Regions from separate parts of the Blautia sp. TF10-30 genome, predicted to be linked through region 2. Evidence: riboswitches for the same ligand, from Rfam matches in the RefSeq annotation. Region 2 holds a riboswitch; the other holds the start of a gene.
What was found. A riboswitch is a leader RNA that binds a small molecule or an ion and turns the genes downstream of it on or off. The one in region 2 is predicted to bind thiamine pyrophosphate.

Region 1 (7,509 bases), on a different contig from region 2:
AAACAGATAGAAGGGATCTTCCTCATCCTCTTTTTTGAAGTAGATGGCCGGAAGCCGCAGGAAAATCGTTTCCATTTCTTCCTGATTCTCCACACAGCCCGGTTCCACCAGCATGACAATCCGTTCTCCCTGGGATACGAATCTCATTCCGTGTACAACGCCGGAATTGATCATAATGATGTCGCCCTCTTTGAGATTATAGCTGTCTTTTCCGACAACAACCTCATATTCGCCTCTGGTCGGCATGATAATTTCAATTGCGGTATGCCAGTGCTCCGGATAGCCTTCTGTCACGGTGTTGTGAAAGATTTCAAACGCCGGCGGGTTTGCTGCATTCCGGTCAAATGTTTTCCCATGTTCCACTTTCTTCATCTTATTTCTTACCTCTTTTTATTGCAGCAGCTCTGTAAACAGATCTTTTACGGTCGGATAAATCTTTGCAAATTTCTGATACTGGCGCTCATATTTCTCAACCAGTTCCGGTTCCGGCTCGATGGTCTCTGTCACACGAACAATTTTTTCTGCCGCCTCTTCTACGGATGAAAAGACACCGCAGGCAACGGCTGCCAGCATGGCTCCGCCAAGTGCCGGGCCTTCCTCGGACTCAATACGGTCCACTTTGATGTTCAGCACGTTTGCGATCATGCGTCTCCACAGCGGGCTCTTTGCACCGCCTCCGCAGATTTTCGTTCTCTCGATCTGGATACCGAGGGATTTTGCTATCTCAAAGGAATCGCGGATCGCAAAGGCAACGCCCTCGAGAACAGCCTGGGTCATATCCTCTCTTGTGGTGTCCATGGTCAGGCCGATGAAGGTTCCTCTTGCATCCGGGTTGTTGTGCGGGGAACGCTCGCCCATCAGATACGGCAGGAAGAATACATTATTCTCGCCAAGTTTTGTGATGTTCTCCTGCTCTTTTGTATATTCTTTTGTGCGGATGATTTCATCCATCCACCATTTGTTGCAGGAAGCTGCACTCAGCATGCATCCCATCAGGTGATAGTGGCCGTCTGCGTGTGCGAATGCGTGCAGGGCATTGTGGCTGTCTACGCCGAATTTGTTGCTGGAAATGAATACGGTTCCGCTTGTACCAAGGGAAACGTTGCACATGCCGTCGCCTACGGTTCCGGTTCCGACTGCGGCTGCTGCGTTGTCTCCGGCTCCTGCTACAACTTTACAGGTCTCCGGCAGTCCAAGTTCTGCTGCTACTTCCGGTTTTAAGGTTCCGACAGCGTCAAAGCTCTCATGGAGCTCCGGCAGCATCTCCAGGGAAATACCGCAGATTTCTGCCATCTCTTTGGACCAGCATTTGTTCTTGACATCCATCAGAAGCATGCCCGATGCATCGGAGTAGTCGCTTACGAATGCGCCGGAGAGACGGTATGCCAGGTAATCTTTTGGAAGCATGATTTTGCAGATTTTTGCGAAGTTATCCGGCTCATTTTCTTTCACCCAGAGAATCTTCGGTGCGGTAAAGCCTGCAAATGCAATGTTTGCGGTGTACTCGGAGAGTTTTTCTTTTCCGATTACGGTGTTCAGATAATCGGTCTGTTTTGCGGTACGGCCGTCGTTCCAGAGGATCGCCGGGCGGATGACGTTATCGTTCTCATCCAGGATGACAAGGCCATGCATCTGGCCGCCGAAGCTGATGCCGGCTACCTGGGATTTGTCTACGTCTTTTACCAGCTCGCGGATTCCCTCTTTGCTCTGCTCCCACCAGTCTTCCGGTTTCTGCTCAGACCAGCCTGGATGCGGGAAATACAGCGGATACTCTCTCGATACAATATTTACAATTTTGCCTTCCTCGTCCATCAGAAGCAGTTTGACAGCGGAAGTACCAAGGTCAACACCAATAAAATACATGTCGAATCTCCTTTTTCTACTCTTTTTCAAAAAGGGCGGCAGCAGACCTAGATCTCTGCTCCGCCCTTTTGCTTATGCGTTACTGCATATCTTTCTTATTTTTCAGTGATTCTTCCGGAACGGATTAGCCCCACGGATTCTCTGTCGGGTAACGAACACCCTTCGGCTGGTTGTAGCCGATCTCATCTACTTCAACACCGAGCATTTTGAATACTTCGAATAACGGTTTTCCGAAGTGTCCGAATGCTACTGCGCCGTGATGCGGATAGTTTTTCTCTACCAGTACGTGACGGTAGAATCTGCCCATCTCCGGAATAGCGAAGATACCGATGCTTCCGAAGGAACGTGTTGCTACAGGAAGAACCTCGCCCTCTGCGATGTATCCGCGCAGTTTTGCGTCAGATGTGCTCTGCAGACGATAGAAGGTGATGTCTCCAGGAACGATATCTCCCTCGAGGGTACCCTGTGTTACTTCTTCCGGAAGGGTTCTTGCCATGATCATCTGATATTTCATAGAGCAGAATGCCAGTTTGGTGGAAGCGGTATTTCCGCAGTGGAATCCCATGAAGGTATCTTTTAAGGTGTAATCAAATTTGCCTTTGATTTCGCTCTCATACATATCCTTCGGAACGGTGTTGTTGATGTCGAGGAGTGTTACGGTGTCTTTGGATACAACGGTTCCGATGAACTCGGACAGTGTTCCGTAGATATCTACCTCACAGGATACCGGGATGCCCATCTTGGTCAGACGGCTGTTGACATAGCAAGGAACGAATCCGAACTGTGTCTGGAATGCCGGCCAGCATTTTCCGGTCAGGGTTACGTATTTTCTGGAGCCTTTGTGTGCTTCGATCCAGTCTAACAGGGTGATCTCGTACTGAGCCAGTTTCGGCAGGATTTCCGGTTTCAGGTTTCCTTCGCCGAGCTCTTTTGCCATATCTTCTACGACTGCCGGGATTCTCTCGTCGCCTGCGTGTTTGTTGAATGCTTCAAACAGGTCAAGCTCGGAGTTCTCTTCGATTTCTACGCCAAGGTTGTACAGCTGTTTGATCGGTGCGTTACATGCCAGGAAGTTGGTCGGACGCGGTCCGAAGCTGATGATTTTCAGGTTCTTAACAGCTACAACTGCAGTTGCAACCGGTACGAAATCTTTGATCATGGCTGCTACGTCTTCTGCATCGCCAACCGGGTACTCCGGAATGTATGCGTGCAGGTTGCGCAGTTTCAGGTTGTAGCTTGCGTTCAGAACGCCGCAGTATGCATCGCCGCGTCCGCCTACAAGGTCGTCGCCGGTCTCTTCTGCTGCTGCTACTACCATGCAAGGTCCGTCGAAGTATTTTACAAGCAGGGTTTCCTCGGTCTCCGGTCCGAAGTTTCCAAGGTATACAACAAGTGCATCACACTCTGCTTTTTTCAGATCTTCGAGTGCGTTCATCATGTCGATTTCATTCTCGACGATGATTGGACATTCGTAGATTTCTCCGTCGTATGCTTTTACGACTGCTTTTCTTCTGTTCTCGGAAAGGCTGTTCGGGAAGCAGTCACGGCTTACTGCAACGATACCTAATTTGATTTCCGGTGTATTGTTGATCATTTTTGAAGATCCTCCTTTTTTGGGTTTTCTTGGTTTTTAGTTTCTTTTTATGTTCAGAACTGCTCTTTTGGGGCAGTGTTTCTGATTTCTGGTTTTGTCTCTGGTTTTATTTTACCGAGAGGTTTTCTCCTTTGATGCCTGCTACGCTTCCAGCGATGTTTGCATCCGGGTGGCTTAAGAGCCATTTGTTTCTGGCGAAGAGCAGGTCGTCTTCCGGGGTGTGTTTTTCTTCCAGGGTGATGTCGGTATTGGTTCCTTTTGGAAGGACTACGACGCATTTGAAGCCGCTGGCTGCCACGTTGCATGGTGCGTAGTGGAGGGTGGTTGCGTAGACTTCAATGGTGGTTCCGGCCGGGATTAAGAAGGCCTCCATTTTGGATGAGTCGTAGGTGTGGTCTTCGGTGATGTCCTGTTCTTTTCCGAGGATCAGGATCAGGTCGGTTACGGCGATGTTGATTTCGCTGTCGCGGTGGTATTCTACGGCGTTCAGTAAATGGTTGTGGCCGTTGCAGTAGCCGATCTGGATCGGCATGCCGCCGTAGAGGCTGTCGGATACGGACTGGGCGCTTTTGCAGGCTTCGAGGCTTTCAATGGAAGGCTCGTAGACTACGTCGTCGGGACATGGGGTCTCGGACATGGCGGTGATGATGTCGCTGACGTCGAGGTCTTTGATGACTTTGCCGTACTGGCGGAATGCTTCGTCTGTTACTTTCAGAATCTGCATTGTGTTGGTGCTCCTTTCGTACAATTAGTTTAATGATTGAACTAATTGTAATATAGCACTTGTATGTACTTCTTGTCAACATGTATTTGGATGAAAAAACGGGTAGGTTGACAAATAAGGGGGAGGTTGGTATACTTTAATACGTTAAAATAATAAGACGCTAGGGGAGCCTTTGGCTGAGAACGTGGGGCAGGGATAAGCTCACGGACCCTCACTACCTGAACGGGATAATTCCTGCGTAGGGAAGCTGGAACGTGGTTTCGGAGGTGATTCGGGGCTGTGTTTTTATGTGAGCCCCTCCAAGCGGAATGCGAAGGAGGTTTTTTTATGAGTTTTTTTGTTACTGCTGACGGCGGACTGACGACGGCCGGTTATGTTGGATGCGTGGTGCTGATGGTGGCGCTGGTGGTGATTGCTTCGGTTCTTTCTGCTCAGAAGAGTAAGGGGACGGGAATGGATGCAAGGAAGCTGGCGTTTTGTGCGATGGGGATGGCGCTGGCGTTTGTGACTTCGTATGTGAAGGTGTTTGAGCTGCCGTACGGGGGATCGGTTACGTTGTTTTCGATGCTGTTTATTGTGCTGATTGCGAACTGGTATGGGGCGAAGACGGGTATTCTCGTTGGTTTTGCTTATGGACTGCTGCAGTTTATCCAGGGGCCGTATGTGCTGTCGCTGTTCCAGGTGTGCTGTGATTATGTGTTTGCGTTTGCGGCGCTGGGTGTGGCCGGATTCTTTGGAAAGAAGAAAAACGGGCTGCTGATCGGGTATATTGTAGCTGTGCTGGCGAGGGGATTTTTCCATACGTTAGGCGGGTATCTGTACTGGATGGATTATATGCCGGAGAATTTCCCGCAGTCTTTAAAGGCGCTGTATCCGATTATTTACAACTACAGCTATCTGCTGGCTGAAGGTGTGCTGACGGTGATTCTGATCTCGCTGCCGCCGGTGAAGAAAGCACTGCAGACGGTTGCAAGAACAGCACATGGTGCAAATTAAATAGAATTACGTGAAAAAATCCGGGAACGCATGATTTTGCGTTTCCGGATTTTTTACGTGGATATCAAAATTTACTGAGCACTCTCCTCTGCGGCTGTGTCGGCGGCGGAGCTCATGGGGGTGATGACGATGTTTTCTACGCCGATTCCGGTTTTGCGGGTTACGATGTCTTCGATCTGGGCACGCTGTTCCTCGGTTACTTCTTTCATCGGAACGACGATGTCGGCGGTTTCGCCGGTCAGGTTTACAACGACGTCGGTGAAGCCTTTGGCTTCGAGGAGGAGTTCAGTTGCTGACTCTTTTTCTACGAGTTCCGTCATTTCCACCATGCTCTGGACAGCGCTCTGGCGCTCGGTTTCGGAGAGGTTGGTGTTGTTGATGATTTCATTTAAGGTGTCTTTGTTCTGGGAACGGATCTGTTCGCGGTCGATTCTGGCCTGGGCCATGTATGTAGATGCCCCGGCAAGGACTGCCTCTCCCGGCGTTTCGGTGACGGTCCGCGACGAGTCCCCTGCTGTGCCGGCATCCACCTCGTCGGTGATGTCGGTGTCCAGGCTGGAGATGTCTTTTAAAACGGTGCTGGCATCCGCCGTGGTTCCGTCTGCCTTCTCCTTCGTGGACAGGGTACTGTCAGCATAGTTGATGTATCCGGCGACGGCAATCATGATCGCAAGGGCGGTGATGATGACCTGATTTTTCCGGAATTTTTTCTTTTTCCCGGCCGTCTTTTTCGGCGATGGTGTCTCTGCCATTTTCTCAGGTGCATTCATTTCCTGTTCTAATTTTTCCACGCATTTGACTCCTTTACTTCATTTTGACTACTTTAATCTTATTTGCGCCCACCTGAAATAATGCCATCACGGCCTCCTGAATCTCCTGTATCGTCACCGGGTTTCCCCCGCCTTCTGCGATAACGAGCACGCCGCGCACCGCCGGGTACTCCTCGGAAACCACATACGGTGTCTCGGCTCCGTTCTGTGTCTTTTCATAGACAGTTGCCTCATCCTGCGACGAGGATGTAACGCTTCCGGTCTCCTCTCCCTTCTTGTTTTCCTCCGTTGTGCTCCGCGTTGGGACATCTTTTTCCACAATCTTTTTTCCTGTGGATTCCAGCGTCACCACGACGTGCACTGCGCCCACACCGTCCATCTGGGAAAGTGCGTCACAAAGGCGCTGTTCCATCTCCTCCTGCACCGAAAGTCCCGCATCCCCCGCCGGACGCGCAGCCGTCTCCTGCGGCTGTTCTGTCTCCTCACTGGTCTTTTTTGTTCCCGTCGGCAGCAGCAGGACAACGCCGATTGCCGCCAGCAGGAAGTACAGCATCCACTGCTCCTTTTTCTGTTTCCGGAAAAACGCCGCTGCCTTTTCCCTCATAGGCCTATTCCGAAATCTCTACCATAATATGCGCTGGATCAGTTCCGTAGACCTCACTTAAAACACTTTTGATCTCTGTCAGCTTTTCATCGAGCATTTCCCGCTGTTTTTTCTGTTCTTCGCGGTAAATGCTCGTCTGCCGCATCGGCGCTTCAATGCGGATCTCTTTTGCCTCACCGGTGTTTCCCGGCTCCAGCGTTACCGAAACGGCTGCCCCCGGAATGCCGCTCTCTGACAGATACATCCGGATCTGGCGCTCCGTCTCTTTTTCCCAGGCGCCCACGTAATACTGTTTTTCAAAGCTTTCTGCACGAATCTGTACATTTTCCATTGCTGCTGCCTCCTCTTCCAGCGTCAGACGGTCGAGCGTCTGCGCCATTTTCTGCTCCAAACCTCCCGCTTTTAGCACGGGCTGGAAAAAAATCAGTACCATCACAATTCCAAGAAAAAACTGAACCGGCTTCTTGTCCTCCTTCTCCGGGATCAGGTTCAGCACAGTTGTCATAAAAATCAGAAAAATTGAAATATTCTTAAGCCACTGCAGAATCTCTTCTACCATGCCGCCTCCCGCCGCTGCCTGCCCAACTACACGCTAGAGCGTGTCTGAAAAACCATTTCCGCAAGCTGCAAGCCCCACTTTGCGGTATATTTTACCCTCATTCGGTTGCCGTAGCCCGCTACGCCGCCCTCATTCGGATAAAATCTCCCACAAACTGGGACTCGCAGCTTGCGAAAAGCCTTTTTCAGACAAGCTCTAGGAAAAAGTTCCCGCCAGGATTGCAATCGTCAGCAGAAACAGGACTTCTACGGTCAGAAGGAGACGCAGAAGCATCGCATATCCTTTTCCTGCCGCCGCAAGACATCCCGCGATCCGCTTGTCCGAGACGGGCTGCGCCGCCGCGGCGAGAAGGCGGAAGGAAAGACCCGAAACGAGAAGCTGAACGGCGGGGACCATGCC
Region 2 (7,509 bases):
AAAAAGGACATCCGGCTTGGCGTTATCGCGTCCGGGGAACGGGCGAAGCGTCTGAAAAACAAAGGATGCAAAATTAACGATACGGTTTATCACCCGGAGGTATGGACACCGGAAGAGGCACACGGCGTGGATTTTCTGATCGTCTCGCTCAAATACGGCGCACTGCCGGGGGCTCTTGACAATATTACTGCCGTTACCGGCGAGAATACTGTGATCATGAGTCTGATGAACGGCGTGGACAGTGAGGAGATCATCGCGGAAAAAGTCGGTGCGGAGCATCTGCTTCATGCTGTTATCAAAGTAGCTTCTCATAAAGAGAATGACGGCTACGTTTTCAACCCTGAGGCGACGCTCGGCATCATTTTCGGCGAAGTTTCGGCGCCGTACGACAGTGAGCGTGTGCAGGCTGTTCTGGATCTGTTCTCCGGCACAGGGCTGCATTACCGGGCAACCGATTGTATTTTAGAGGAACTATGGAGCAAATTCCGGCTGAATGTCTGCAATAACCTGCCGCAGGCTATTCTCGGTGCCGGGGTCGGCTGCTACCGCGACAGTGTGCATATGAAGGCGATCAGCGACGGACTCCGCGCAGAACTGATGGCGATTGCGGAGGCAAAGGGAATTGATATCAGCAAGGCGGATGTCTCCTCGGGACGCGGAAGTGCGGTTCCGCCGACGGCGCGCTACTCGACGCTCCAGGATCTCGATGCGGGACGCCATACGGAAATTGATATGTTCTCGGGTGCGCTGATCCGCATGGGAAAAGAGCTGGGAATTCCAACGCCTTACAATGAATTTACGTACCATATGATCAAAGCACTGGAAGAGAAAAACGACAGACGGTTTGACTACAGCGGAAGCGAAGAACCGCTCTGGGCAAAATAGATACGATAGGAGAATCTCACGATGAAAGAAATCAAATGGGCTGTACTCGGATGCGGTGTGATTGCAAATGAAATGGCGGTCGCACTGCAGAAAAACGGAAAGAATATTTACGCGGTCGGCAACCGGACCCATGAGAAGGCGGCTGCTTTTGCGGAGAAATATGGAATTGGAAAAGTTTACGATGATTTCCATGAGATGTTTACCGATCCGGAGGTCGATGTCATTTATATCACGACGCCGCACAACACGCATCTTGGCTTTATGAAAGAGGCGATTGCCAATGGAAAACACATTCTCGTTGAGAAATCGATTACGCTGAACAGTGACGAGCTCGACGAGGCCATAGCGCTTGCAAAAGAAAAAGATGTCATCATCGGAGAGGCAATGACGATTTACCATATGCCGATCTACAAAGAGCTGAAAAAATTTCTCGACTCCGGCCGTCTCGGCAGAGTCAATCTGATCACGATGAACTTCGGCAGTTTCAAAGAGTACAACATGAAGAACCGCTTCTTCAACCGGAATCTCGCAGGCGGCGCGATGCTTGATATCGGCGTATACGCACTCTCCTTCATCCGCTGGTTCTTCGACTCCAAGCCGGATCAGCTCCTTTCCCAGGTAAAGCCCGCTCCGACCGGTGTGGACGAGCAGGCCGGCCTCCTTCTCACCAATCAGGAAGGACAGATGGCAAGTGTGATGCTCTCTCTCCACTCCAAACAGCCGAAACGCGGCATGGTTTCCTGTGAGAACGGATTTATCGAGATCATGGAGTACCCGCGTGCCTGGGAAGCAAAAATCACAGACGCTTCCACCGGCGAATCCGAAATCATCAAAGCCGGTGAAAACGCCGATGCACTCGCCTATGAGCTCGCCGACATGGAACGCGCCATCAATGGAGATGCATCTGCCATGCACCTCGACTACACGAAGGACGTCATGGATCTGATGACCTCCTTCCGCAGAACCTGGGGCTATACGTACCCGGAGGAAGAAAAATAAGATTCGCACATCAAAAGCCCCTGCCCGGCACACATCAGATGCCGGGCAGGGGCACTTCTTTTCACCTACAATACTCTGCAATTTTCTTTTTCAGTAATTCCGCATCAATCGGCTTTGCGATATGCACGTTCATGCCGGCCTCTTTTGCGGCCTGCCGGTCTTCAACAAAGGCGTTGGCGCTCATGGCGAAAATCGGAATGGAGGCGGCATCATCACGTCCATGACTTCCACGCATATTTTATACTTCATTTTACGCTGATATTATTTTCTCTTTCAACCCAAATAACATTACATTTCCAATATTTTGCATGTCTTTTTTATTTTTCTGAATTTTTTTAAAATCTTCCGTTTTTCTCTTGCACAATTGTTTTTATGCGTATATAATTGTCTGCAGAAAGCAAAGGGGAGCTCGCGTGCGAAGCGGGCTGAGAGTAGGATGCATCTCCTAGACCCTGAACCTGATTTGGGTAATGCCAACGTAGGGAGATACGATATGCACATTTTCTGCAGATATACCTCCACGTATATCTGCTTTTTTAATCTCTATGAACACATCATCAACAGGTTCTTCCAGTACCACAAGGGAATTTGCTTCTGCAAAAATACTCACACAGGAGGAACAAAAAATTATGTTAGGCACTTGTCTTGACAATGTCAGAAAAACAACCCCTCTCGTACACAACATCACAAATTACGTTACAGTAAACGATGTCGCCAATATTCTGCTGGCATGCGGCGCAAGCCCGATCATGTCCGATGAACCGGAGGATGTCGAGGATATCACCTCCATCTGCGGCGGTCTGAACATCAACATCGGAACGCTGCACAGAACGAGCATCGACGGCATGTACCGTGCCGGTGCAAAAGCAGCTTCGCTCGGCCACAAAATCCTGCTCGATCCAGTCGGCGCAGGCGCAAGCCACTTACGTACTTCGACCGCAGTCGGACTGATGGAAAAAATCCCGTTCACCGTCATCCGCGGAAATATTTCCGAAATCAAAACACTGGCACTCGGAAGCGGAACGACAAAGGGTGTTGACGCAGACGTTGCCGATAAAGTAACAGACGAAAACCTCGACAGCGCCGTTGCTTTTGCAAAAAACTTTGCGAAAGACCACAACTGTGTTGTCGCCATCACAGGAGCGATCGACCTCGTTGCCGATGCTGACACCTGCTACGTGATCCGCAACGGACGCGCCGAGATGGGAAGCATCACCGGAACAGGCTGCCAGCTCTCCGGCATGATGACCGCTTACCTCGTTGCCAACCCGGACGAGCCGTTAAAAGCCGCTGCTGCCGCTGTCTGCGCGATGGGACTTGCCGGCGAGATCGGCTGGAGCCATATGAAACCGGAAGACGGCAACTCCACCTACCGGAACCGCATCATCGACGCCATCTACCACATGGACGGCGAGACGCTGGAGAAAGGTGCAAAGTATGAAGTGCGATAAAAAAGGCCTGCTTTTATATGCTGTGACAGACCGCAGCTGGCTGAACGGCGAGACACTGTACAGCCAGGTGGAAAAGGCTCTGCAGGGCGGCGCAACGTTTATCCAGCTCCGCGAAAAAAATCTTGACCAGGATCACTTTATGGAAGAGGCACTGGAACTGAAAAAACTCTGTGCCGCATACCATGTTCCTTTCGTCATCAACGATAACGTGGAAATCGCAGCTAAGATGGATGCGGACGGCGTTCATGTCGGCCAGAGCGATATGGAGGCCGGCGATGTCCGTGCAAAGCTTGGCCCGGACAAGATCATCGGCGTTTCGGCACAGACCGTGGAACAGGCCATTCTCGCCGAGCAGCGCGGGGCAGATTACCTCGGCGTCGGCGCAGTCTTCCACACCGGTTCCAAGGCGGATGCGGAGGATGTCAGCCACGAAACGCTGACTGCTATCTGCAATGCCGTTAAAATCCCTGTCATCGCCATCGGCGGCATCACACGCGATAACGTGACGGAGCTTTCCGGCAGCGGCATCTGCGGCATCGCCGTCATCAGTGCCATTTTTGCACAGAAAGACATTGTTTCCGCAACGAAGGATCTGAAAGAACAGACTCTGCGCATGCTGGAAAACAAATAATTTTACGTAACCATTCATCCTCACACCAGGCGGCAGACTGGGGGCACCACTTTCTTTGTCGCCTGTCCAAAAAGAAAAGTAATGCAAAGGAGTAATTCTCATGGACGCGAAAAACATGAAAACAGCATTAACAATCGCGGGAAGTGATTCCAGCGGAGGCGCCGGCATTCAGGCAGACATCAAAACCATGATCACAAACGGAGTTTACGCCATGTCGGCAATTACCGCACTCACCGCCCAGAACACCACCGGAGTTTCCGGTATTTTCGATGTAACACCGGAGTTTCTGGCCGCACAGCTTGACGCCGTCTTTACGGACATCTTCCCGGACGCCGTCAAAATCGGTATGGTATCCTCCCCGGCACTGATCGAAGTCATCTCCGAACGGCTTCGCTTCTACCAGGCCAAACACATCGTTGTGGACCCGGTCCTCGTCGCTACAAGCGGTTCCGCGCTCGCTTCGGGCGGCGTGCCTGACCTGATGAAAAAACTGCTCTTTCCTCTGGCCGAAGTCATCACACCGAATATCCCAGAGGGAGAAGTTCTCTCCGGCATCAAAATCCAGTCGGAAAGCGATATGGAACGCGCCGCAAAAGAGATCGGGGATTCCTGCGGCTGTGCCGTTCTATTAAAGGGCGGCCACAGTATCAATGATGCCAACGATCTTTTATATCACAACGGCACATTTACCTGGTTCACCGGAAAACGCATCGACAATTCGAACACACACGGCACCGGCTGTACACTCTCCAGCGCCATCGCATCGGGGCTCGCAAAGGGGCTTTCCCTTCCGGATGCCATTTCCGCCGCAAAAGAGTATATTTCGGGCGCACTCGCGAGCATGATGGATCTCGGCCACGGCTCGGGACCGCTGAACCACGCTTACCGGATCTGATTTTGAAAATAAAGGAGAACAACAGATGGAACGCAATTACGCAACACAGATGGACGCCGCACGCCGCGGCATTGTAACACCGGAGCTGAAAAAAGTCGCAGAAAAAGAGTATATGGCCGTGGAAGACCTGATGCCGCTCGTTGCCAGCGGAAAGGTTGCCATTCCGGCCAATAAGCTGCACACCTGCATCGACCCGGAGGGCATCGGCTCGATGCTGCGCACGAAAATCAATGTAAATCTCGGTGTTTCGAAAGACTGTAAAGATTACGATGTGGAGATGCAGAAGGTACTCTCCGCGGTCAATATGGGCGCAGAAGCCATCATGGACCTGTCGAGCCACGGCAATACGCAGCCGTTCCGGCGGAAACTGACCTCCGAATGTCCGGCCATGATCGGCACCGTGCCGGTATATGACAGTGTGATCCATTACCAGAGAGACCTGGATACGCTGACCGCCAAAGATTTTATTGACGTCATCCGCCTCCATGCCGAGGACGGTGTCGATTTCGTCACCCTGCACTGCGGCATCACCAGAAAAACCATCGATCAGATCCGCAAACACAAACGGAAAATGAATATTGTTTCCCGCGGCGGCTCCCTCGTGTTCGCTTGGATGTGCATGACCGGCGAGGAGAATCCGTTCTACGAGTATTACGATGAGATTCTCGATATCTGCCGTGAATACGATGTGACCATTTCTCTCGGCGACGCCTGCCGTCCTGGCTGCCTTGCCGACGCAACGGATGTCTGCCAGATTGAGGAGCTGGTGCGCCTCGGCGAACTCACCAAACGTGCCTGGGAAAAAGACGTTCAGGTTATGGTTGAGGGACCGGGCCACGTTCCGATGGATCAGATTGCGGCCAACATGAAAGTACAGCAGACCATCTGCATGGGCGCTCCGTTCTATGTCCTCGGCCCTCTTGTGACCGATATTGCACCGGGCTACGACCACATCACCGCTGCCATCGGAGGCGCGATTGCGGCCATGAACGGCGCTGCTTTCCTGTGCTACGTAACGCCGGCAGAGCATCTGGCTCTTCCGAACCTGGATGATGTAAAACAGGGCATCATCGCAAGCAAAATCGCCGCACACGCTGCCGACATCGCCAAAGGTGTTCCGCATGCGCGTGATATTGACGACAAGATGGGCGATGCCCGCCGCGTGCTCGACTGGGAAGCACAGTGGGACTGCGCACTGGACCCGGAGACTGCAAAAGCCATCCGTGCTGACCGCTCGCCGGAACAGGAAGATACCTGCTCGATGTGCGGTAAATTCTGTGCCGTGCGAAGCATGAACAAAGCTTTAAACGGCGAACACATCGACATTCTTTAACATCAGTACATACCTTACGCGAAAAGGAACGGTTTTCATTACGAAGCCGTTCCTTTTCTGCATTTCCAAAATCTTTTTCTATTTCGCCCATCCTTCGGCGTAACGGACTGCTTTGTGCCATCCGTTCATCTTCTCATCGCGCTCCTCTTTCGAGAGCTCCGGCTCAAACGTACGGTCAATGGCTCCGTTCTGTTTTACTGTCTCCTGATCCGGCCAGTAGCCGACGGCGAGTCCCGCAAGATAAGCTGCTCCCATCGCGGTCGTCTCGATGCAGCATGGCCGCTCCACCGGCGCCTGGCTGATGTCCGCCTGGCACTGCATCAGGAAATTGTTGGCGCTTGCTCCGCCGTCCACACGCAGTGCAGAGAGCTTCATGCCGGAATCTGCCTCCATCGCTTTTAAGACATCATCCACCTGATACGTGATCGACTCCAGTGTTGCGCGGATCACATGGTATTTGTTGACGCCGCGGGTCAGGCCGAGAATGGTTCCTCTCGCATACTGATCCCAGTACGGTGCGCCAAGGCCGGTAAACGCCGGCACGACGTAGCAGCCGTTCGTGTCGTTCACCTTCTGCGCCATGTACTCGGAATCCGCCGAGGACTCGATCAGCTTCATCTCATCGCGCAGCCACTGGATTGCGGCTCCGCCGACGAAAATGGATCCCTCGAGCGCATACGTAATCTTGTCCCCGATGCCCCATGCAATCGTGGTAACAAGACCGTGTGTCGAAGAAACCGGCTTTTCTCCCGTGTTCATCAGCAGGAAGCAGCCTGTTCCGTATGTATTTTTCGCTTCGCCCGGCGCATAGCAGGTCTGGCCGAACAGCGCCGCCTGCTGGTCTCCCGCTGCTCCCGCAATCGGAATCGGGCCGCCGAAATATGTGGATGCCGTCTCCCCGTAGACACAGCTCGACGGGCGGACTTCCGGCAGCATACAGAGCGGAATGTTCAGCTCTTTTAAGATATCCTCATCCCATTTCAGGGTATGGATATTGAACAGCATTGTACGGGACGCGTTGGTGTAATCGGTGACATGTACCTTTCCCTTTGTCATCTTCCAGATCAGCCACGTCTCCACCGTTCCGAAATAGAGATCGCCTCGCTCCGCCCGCTCGCGCACGCCCGGAACTTCATCTAGAATCCATTTCAGCTTCGTGGCTGAAAAATACGCATCGATCACAAGACCTGTTTTCTCCCGGAAACGGTCAACCAGTCCGCGCTCCATCAGGGAATCGCAGTATTCCGATGTTCTGCGGCACTGCCATACAATTGCATTGTAGACCGGCTCTCCCGTCTTTTTGTCCCAGACGATC

Region 1: another riboswitch for thiamine pyrophosphate. It lies ahead of DXD02_RS12630 (energy-coupled thiamine transporter ThiT); the one in region 2 lies ahead of thiM (hydroxyethylthiazole kinase).

The regions. Positions count from the first base shown of each region.
Region 1 is NZ_QUKM01000015.1:35,547-43,055, forward strand. It holds gene DXD02_RS12610 (AraC family transcriptional regulator) at 1-372, opposite strand, end outside; gene xylB (xylulokinase) at 391-1,863, opposite strand; gene DXD02_RS12620 (L-fucose/L-arabinose isomerase family protein) at 1,988-3,454, opposite strand; gene DXD02_RS12625 (DUF4867 family protein) at 3,564-4,181, opposite strand; TPP riboswitch at 4,334-4,443, shown strand; gene DXD02_RS12630 (energy-coupled thiamine transporter ThiT) at 4,509-5,177, shown strand; gene DXD02_RS12635 (SpoIIIAH-like family protein) at 5,249-5,968, opposite strand; gene DXD02_RS12640 (hypothetical protein) at 5,982-6,551, opposite strand; gene DXD02_RS12645 (stage III sporulation protein AF) at 6,556-7,110, opposite strand; partial or broken gene DXD02_RS16280 (DUF6783 domain-containing protein) at 7,125-7,253, shown strand; partial or broken gene DXD02_RS16285 (DUF6783 domain-containing protein) at 7,203-7,334, opposite strand; gene DXD02_RS12650 (stage III sporulation protein AE) at 7,306-7,509, opposite strand, start outside.
Region 2 is NZ_QUKM01000008.1:30,020-37,528, forward strand. It holds gene DXD02_RS08870 (ketopantoate reductase family protein) at 1-885, shown strand, start outside; gene DXD02_RS08875 (Gfo/Idh/MocA family protein) at 907-1,884, shown strand; partial or broken gene DXD02_RS08880 (response regulator) at 1,946-2,101, opposite strand; TPP riboswitch at 2,276-2,387, shown strand; gene thiM (hydroxyethylthiazole kinase) at 2,514-3,335, shown strand; gene thiE (thiamine phosphate synthase) at 3,322-3,966, shown strand; gene thiD (bifunctional hydroxymethylpyrimidine kinase/phosphomethylpyrimidine kinase) at 4,082-4,861, shown strand; gene thiC (phosphomethylpyrimidine synthase ThiC) at 4,887-6,194, shown strand; gene glpK (glycerol kinase GlpK) at 6,273-7,509, opposite strand, start outside.